One region of the Chryseobacterium capnotolerans genome, then DNA from elsewhere that is predicted to be linked to it. Evidence: riboswitches for the same ligand, from Rfam matches in the RefSeq annotation. Region 1 holds a riboswitch; the other holds the start of a gene.
What was found. A riboswitch is a leader RNA that binds a small molecule or an ion and turns the genes downstream of it on or off. The one in region 1 is predicted to bind thiamine pyrophosphate.
Positions count from the first base shown of each region.

Region 1 (3,961 bases):
AATTTCCACCGATTCCAGAGCTGCAGTACTTCTCAGAAAGTGAATGTAATGATGGCATACCGGTTGTAAAATTCCTTTATCAGTCACCCCAAAGTCTTTGAAGTATGATTCATGCAGAGCATTTTCTACAACGATCGTATTTTCTGCAAAACGCATAAAAGTAAGTACATCCTGAAGATCAGGGATCTTTGCTGCAATAAGGGAAAGTGTTCTTCCAAAGTGTTCCAGATATAAAGAATCCTGAGCCATATAAAAACGGAATTTTTCCTGTGGTAAGCTGCCCGCTGATAATTCTTTGATAAAAGGCATATTCAGGATAGACTGATAGCATTCTTGTATATCATTCCAGGTTGATTCACTCCATTTCATTTTTGATAAGTTTTTGAGGATTAAAAAAGTGGTTCAACGGTCCGTTTCCATGACCTGTCTGCACATCTATTCCGTTTTCTATGGCTTGGTAGATATATTGCTGTCCCAGAGAAACTGCTTCATAAAGTGATTTGCCGTGAGCAATATAGGAAGCAATGGCAGATGAAAGTGTACAGCCTGAACCGTGGGTATTATTGGTATTCAATTTTATTGTTTCAAAAGAATGAAAATTCTCGTGTTCATCATAGAAGAGGGAGGTAATGGTTGAGGTTTCCTGATGACCGCCTTTAAGGAGAATTGTTTTACAACCCAGTTTTTTGATCTTTTTTCCGGCAGTGTATAAATCTTCCAGCGTTTCTACTTTCATATCAGCTAAAATGGAAGCTTCATCCATATTGGGAGTGATGACATCTGCAATGGGAAAAAGTGATGTAGTGAGTGCTGTGATGGTTTCATCTTCAATTAAACGGTGTCCACTGGTAGCAACCATTACAGGGTCAAAGACAATAGGTATTTTAGGGTATACTGCTAATGTGGAAACAATGGTCTCTACAAGTTGAGGCGTATGAACCATTCCTATTTTTATAGCATCAGGAACAATGTCGTCCAGAATTGCTTTTATTTGATCAGCAACAGCTTCTACAGGAATAGGATATATTTTTCGTACTCCTTGTGTATTTTGTACAGGCAAAGCCGTTAACACTGATGTTGAAAAACAGCCTAAAGCAGAAGCTGTTTTAATATCAGCCTGAATGCCGGCACCGCCGCTTCCGTCGAAACCTGCAATAGTTAATACTGAAGGGTATTTGTATTTTTTCATTTTACAATTTCATTTTTTAATTCATATGCTGCTTTTTGAGGATCGGCAGCACTGCATATAGCAGAAACTACAGCAAGACAGTCTGCTCCGGCGCTGATGACAGCTCTAGCGTTTTCAAGGTGAATATTTCCTATTGCGACCAAAGGCTTTTTCGTAATCTGCCTGATTTGAGTAATGCCTTCCAATCCCCATTCTTTAACAGTATCTGTTTTAGTTTTTGTTTTGAAAACAGGGCTTATTCCCAGGTAGTCAGCAACTGTAGTTTGTTCGTTGTAAAGCTGATCCAGGTGTTCTATTGAATAGCCAATTATTTTATTCCCGATCAAAGGCCGTTGTCTTAAATCTTGAGGAGTTGCATCGCTGTTTCCAACATGTATTCCCGCTGGATTTAGTTTTTCAGTAACGGTAATATTATCGTTGATGATAAGAGGAATGCCATATTTATCTGTAATTTCTATAAGCTGTAGGGCCTTTTGAAGGAATACCTCAGTGCTGTCTTTTTTTCACGAAGCTGTATCATGTCCACTCCTCCTAAGATCGCCTGTTCTGCAACTTCCAGAAAGTTTTTCCCCATACAATCTGCTTCAGAAATTACCAGATATAATGAGTAAGGAAAAGTATTTATACTCATGATTTTTCAATTTTTAAATGGCTGGTAAATTCTTCTTCCGTAATGTTGTAGAGTTTATCAATCAAATGAAGCTGAAGACTGCCCGGACCTTTACTCTCACGAACAGCCAGTTCGCCTGCTATTCCCAATAATGACATTGCAGCGGCAGTACCCGTTACCTTATCTTCTGTAATCCCCATAAATGCTCCGATTAATGCCGTTGCAGAACATCCCAGGCCTGTTACTTTGGTCATGAGAGGATGTCCGTTTTTGATCTGTATAGATTGATCTTGGCTCAGAATAATATCTGTTTCGCCCGAAATACATACAATCGTGTTGTATTGATTAACCAGGATTTGTGCGGCATAAACAGCATCATTACTTGCTGCGGTGCTGTCTACACCTTTGGTTGCTGTTGTATTGGTTTTAGCGAGTGCGATAATCTCAGAAGCATTACCTCTTATTACTGTAGGATGGAATTGTAACAGCTGATGCAATATCTGATCGCGAAAAGGAGTCGCTCCTGCACCTACCGGATCAAGTATCCATGGTTTATGGTAAGTTTCAGCAGTTTCAGCAGCTATAAGCATAGATTCAGCCCAGTATTCATCGAGAGTACCAATATTAATAACTACCGAATGGGCTATATTGATCATGTCTTTGATTTCAGAGTGGGCGTGTGCCATAATCGGAGAAGCTCCTGCAGCCAAAAGTGCATTGGCTGTATTGTTCATGACCACATAGTTGGTTATATTATGAACAAGGGGAGACTTTTGTCGTACAAGTTGAACTTGTTCCCAAAGATTTTTTTCCATTGTTATGATTAAAAATAAAAATAGCTTTAGGAAAAAATCCGAAACAAAAGACATCAAGAAATCATGTCATTTTGCTTTTCCCTACGTCGGTATAAGCCGTATCAGGTTCAAAGGGACTCTCTCAATTCTTTTCAGAATACCCCTAAAGCAAAACAAATGTATAAAAATTATAAGAGGAAGCAAAAACCTTTAACAGATTTTGTAGAAAGTATATTATCTCTCTACCAGCTCTTTCACCGGTTCTCCATAATGATCAATTTCTGTTTTGTTAATTTGCAGTAACTGATACCATTTTCTAAAGGCTCCTATAAATACAATAAGCATAAGGACCATTGCTGTCGCCGCTAATGCAGCAAGCAAATACTGTCCTTTGGGAATATAAATAGAAGTTACCTGAATATAACCGGCCCAGAATGTAATAATGGCCATAAACACGCCGGGAATAGCTGAACATAATGCATATTTTCCCCTGTTCATTCTTATCAGCATCGTTGTGCAGACAATAAGTCCACAGGCTGCCAATAGTTGATTACTGATTCCGAATAACGGCCAGATACTGTTTACGTTACCTGTATACACCAGATATCCCCAGGCAAAAGTGAAAAGAAGACTGCTGATAATGATTCCGGGAATCCAGTTTTTATCATTAAATTTTGGAACTACGGATCCCAGCATTTCCTGTAGAAAGAAACGTCCCACCCTTGTTCCTGCATCAATTGCAGTAAGGATAAACACAGCCTCAAACATAATCGCGAAATTATACCAATAGGCCGTCAGCTGATCCATATATGGGATTTTATTGAAGATATGCGCCATCCCCACCGCAAGAGATACGGCACCTCCTGTTCTGCCATAGAGGTCAATTCCTATTTTTTGAGAGTAATAATCTATATCTACGCCGTGTAGAGAAGGATGAGTGGCAAGGAATGAATCATAAGCCTCCTTGGGGGTATTGATGGCAAAATAATCTCCCGGCATCAATGTACAGGCTGCAATAAGTGCCATTAACGCTACAAAACCTTCTACAAGCATGGCCCCGTAGCCTACAAAAAGAATTTCTCTTTCTTTATTCAGCATTTTTGGAGTAGTCCCCGTAGCAATCACAGCATGGAATCCGGAAATCGCTCCACAGGCAATGACAATAAAAATAAAAGGAAGTACCGGTCCTCCTATAATGGGACCTCCACCATTTACAAAAGCTGTGATAGCAGGCATCTGTACAGTAGGATGTATAACAATTACCCCGATAGCCAGCATAATAATAGTTCCTATTTTCAAATAAGTGGAAAGGTAATCCCTTGGAACTAAAAGAAGCCATACTGGTAATACAGAAGCAATAAAGCCATA
Region 1 is NZ_CP065589.1:3,752,568-3,756,528, reverse strand. It holds gene H5J24_RS18020 (TenA family protein) at 1-369, opposite strand, end outside; gene thiD (bifunctional hydroxymethylpyrimidine kinase/phosphomethylpyrimidine kinase) at 356-1,189, opposite strand; partial or broken gene thiE (thiamine phosphate synthase) at 1,186-1,763, opposite strand; gene thiM (hydroxyethylthiazole kinase) at 1,817-2,614, opposite strand; TPP riboswitch at 2,676-2,768, opposite strand; gene H5J24_RS18000 (carbon starvation CstA family protein) at 2,828-3,961, opposite strand, start outside.

Region 2 (3,961 bases), 1.5 Mb from region 1:
GCAGTTTGTGTGGTTGGAGCTTTGTTGCCGGATAGTTCAATGATTTCGGGACTTAAAACAATTGGTCTTTTGGCAGGGATTATTCTTTCAATGTCCAATAGAAACAGAAACAGATAGACTGAATGAAGGAGCAGATTGTATATGAAGACAACCATCTTCTGGTAGTGAACAAAAAAGTTGGTCAGCTTGTACAAGGTGATAAGACGGGTGATGAATCACTATTAGAATCTATCAAAAACTTTATAAAAATAAGAGATGCTAAGCCGGGAAATGTTTTTCTCGGCTTGGTTCATCGTATAGACCGTCCCACTTCAGGGCTGGTTATTTATGCTAAAACCTCAAAAGCGCTTTCCCGTCTTACTCAGATGGTGAAGAATCGTGAAGTTAAAAAGACCTATTGGGCAGTAGTGGGGAAAGAATTAATTCCACAAAGCCAAAGACTTGTTCATTATTTAAAGAAAAACGAAAAGAATAACAAGGCGATTGTTTTTCCAAAAGCTACAGAAGGAGCTAAAGAGGCTATTCTTACCTATAATATTATCAAAACTTTAGATAATTATCTGCTTCTTGAAATAGATCTTGAAACCGGAAGGCATCACCAGATCAGAGCCCAGCTATCTAAAACAGGTGTTCCGATTAAAGGAGATTTAAAATATGGTTCGCCACGTTCCAATCCGGATGGAGGAATTAATCTTCATGCCAGAAAATTAGAGTTTATTCATCCTGTTACCAAGGAAAAGATTGAAATTATAGCTCCTGTTCCGCAGAATGATGCGATCTGGAGAGCTTGCGAAGAATAACCATATCATAAACTATAACATGAAATTCAAATCACTTTTATTAGCCACATTGCTGGTTATGGCATCTTGTTCAGACAATGATGAAATACCTATTGATAATTCACAACAGACGGTTACTGAAAGTACTAGCAAAATCTCGTGGAATTATCCTGTTTTATCACCTGTGTTTAATGAATTGGAACAAAATTATATTTTCGAATATGATTCTCAGGGAAGAGTTAGTAAAAAAGTAGGGGGGAAGTTGGAACTTTCTGGAAGTACGGGGTTTTCTTATGCTTATTCAAAATCAGTGTATACAATGATAACGTATACAGGAAATACAGCAATTATGAAAAATTATAGCTCTGACCCTAGTTTCAATGTTCAATTGAAGGAAAGAAGGTTTGAATTTGATCATCAAGGTAGAGTTATTAAATTAGTTATTCCAGAGGTTAATAATTCATACATGGATAAGTCTTTGACCTATACTTATGACGCTTCAGGAAAGTTAATTGAGATCTTAACTCAATATCCTAACGCTCCATACGATCCAACTGACGCACAAGATTATATTTTGACGTACGTAGAAAAGTTTATTTATAATAATTCAGGAAATTTAGAAAAGGCAACTAAAACTGAAAAGCATAATAATGTTGATGCATACATTACGAACGAAATTACATTTGATAATTTTGATTCTGCACAAAATCCATTTAAGAATTTGGGAATTTTTGAAGATTATTTTTACCTTTCATTATCAAAAAATAATCCTCAGAGAAGAATTTCAAAAGAGTATAAACCTTATAGCTCCGAATTTTTTCTGAATCAATCAAATTGGACTAATCAATATAATACCAATGGCAGCTTAAAGCTTTTCTATTAAAGCATTTTGAATAAATATCAATAAGATCCATCTCCAAAGTTGAGATGGATTTCTTGTTTCTGTAAAATTTGATTTTGCCCATTCTCAAAAAATAACTAACTTCGTCCCACACTTTAGGGGTGTCTGTTTTTACAGACTGAGACTTTACCCTTTGAACCTGATCTGGATCATACCAGCGTAGGGAAAAGTAGATGACTTTTGCTGTACATTCTATTGTACAATAATGGCCATTCCTAAAGTATATGTAAATCATTAGGAATGGAACTTATAATCAACCACACCCGAAAAACATTTGATATACTTCCTGAGAGTCTGGAAGCATTATTGGCTATGGAATTACCCGGAAAAAGAAAGGTATTGCCGTAGCCCTCAACAATCGCATTATTCCGCTGTCTGCCTGGGCGGAAACATCCCTTAATAACAACGATTCTATTTTAATCATTACTGCCACTCAGGGCGGATAATTCTCATACTTAATACCCATATTTATGGCTCATTCAATTACATGTTCGCCATTTCCGAACTCAAAGAAAATTTATATTGAAGGAAAAATTCATCCTATCAATGTAGCAATGCGTGAAATAAAGCTTAGTCCTACCAAACTCAGCAATGGAAATTTTGAAGAAAATGCTCCGGTAACCATCTATGATACTTCCGGTCCTTACACCGATGAAAATGCAACAATTGATATTCAAAAGGGACTTCCTAGGATAAGAGAACAATGGATTCTGGACAGAGAAGATGTTGTGATTTTGGATGGAATCACTTCAGAATATGGAAAAGCACGTCTGGCAGATCCTAAACTTGATGCATTGCGCTTTTCCTACGATCATAAACCTAAAGTGGCTCAGGAAGGAAAAGAGCTTACTCAACTTTATTATGCGAAGCAAGGCATCATTACTCCTGAAATGGAATATATCGCCATCAGGGAAAATCAAAGAATAGAACAATTGCAGTCGGTTCCGAAAGAAATGGCCTGCCAGCATATTGGAAATAGCTTTGGCGCTAATACTCCTAAAAGTAAGATCACTCCGGAGTTTGTAAGAGACGAAATTGCGGCTGGAAGAGCCATCATTCCAAATAACATCAATCACCCGGAAAGTGAGCCGATGATTATTGGAAGAAACTTCTTGGTGAAAATCAATGCCAATATCGGGAACAGTGCAGTGTCATCAAGTATTGATGAAGAAGTAGAGAAAGCTGTTTGGGCTTGCCGATGGGGAGCAGATACCATTATGGATCTTTCCACAGGAAAAAACATCCACGAGACGAGAGAGTGGATTATCAGAAACAGCCCGGTTCCAATCGGTACAGTTCCTATTTATCAGGCATTGGAGAAAGTAAAAGGAGTACCGGAAGATTTAACCTGGGAAGTTTTTAAAGATACACTGATAGAACAGGCAGAACAGGGCGTTTCTTATTTTACCATTCATGCCGGAGTTTTATTAAGATATATTCATCTGACAGCGAACAGAGTAACAGGAATTGTATCCAGAGGAGGCTCTATTATGGCAAAATGGTGTTTGTATCATCATAAAGAAAACTTTTTATACACACATTTTGAAGAGATTTGCGAGATCATGAAGAAGTACGATGTAGCTTTCTCTTTAGGAGATGGTTTACGTCCTGGTTCTATTGCTGATGCTAATGACGCAGCTCAGTTTGCAGAATTGGAAACCTTAGGTGAACTGACAAAAATTGCATGGAAACACAATGTACAGGTAATGATTGAAGGGCCAGGTCACGTTCCGATGCACATGATCAAAGAAAATATGGAAAAACAATTGGAAGTATGTGATGAAGCTCCTTTCTATACCCTGGGACCTTTAACCACAGACATTGCACCAGGGTATGATCATATTACTTCAGGAATTGGAGCAGCGATGATCGGATGGTTCGGATGTGCAATGCTTTGCTATGTAACCCCAAAAGAACATTTAGGACTTCCGAACAAAGACGATGTAAAAGTGGGAGTGATTACTTACAAATTAGCTGCCCACGCTGCAGATTTAGCAAAAGGACATCCAGGCGCACAATACAGAGATAACGCATTAAGTAAAGCAAGATTTGAATTCAGATGGGAAGACCAGTTCAATCTTTCATTAGATCCGGATACGGCAAGAGCTTATCACGATGAAACGCTTCCTGCTGATGGAGCTAAAATTGCTCATTTCTGTTCTATGTGCGGACCAAAATTCTGTTCTATGAAGATCACTCAGGAAATCCGTGAATCCGCAGAGCAGGGAATGTTTGATAAATCACAGGAGTTTATAGAAAAAGGAAAGGAAATTTATATATG
Region 2 is NZ_CP065589.1:5,231,106-5,235,066, forward strand. It holds gene H5J24_RS24905 (hypothetical protein) at 1-117, shown strand, start outside; gene H5J24_RS24910 (RluA family pseudouridine synthase) at 123-800, shown strand; gene H5J24_RS24915 (hypothetical protein) at 820-1,662, shown strand; TPP riboswitch at 1,768-1,863, shown strand; gene H5J24_RS24920 (ubiquitin family protein) at 2,052-2,126, shown strand; gene thiC (phosphomethylpyrimidine synthase ThiC) at 2,151-3,961, shown strand, end outside; gene H5J24_RS24930 (thiamine phosphate synthase) at 3,959-3,961, shown strand, end outside.
Region 2: another riboswitch for thiamine pyrophosphate. It lies ahead of H5J24_RS24920 (ubiquitin family protein); the one in region 1 lies ahead of thiM (hydroxyethylthiazole kinase).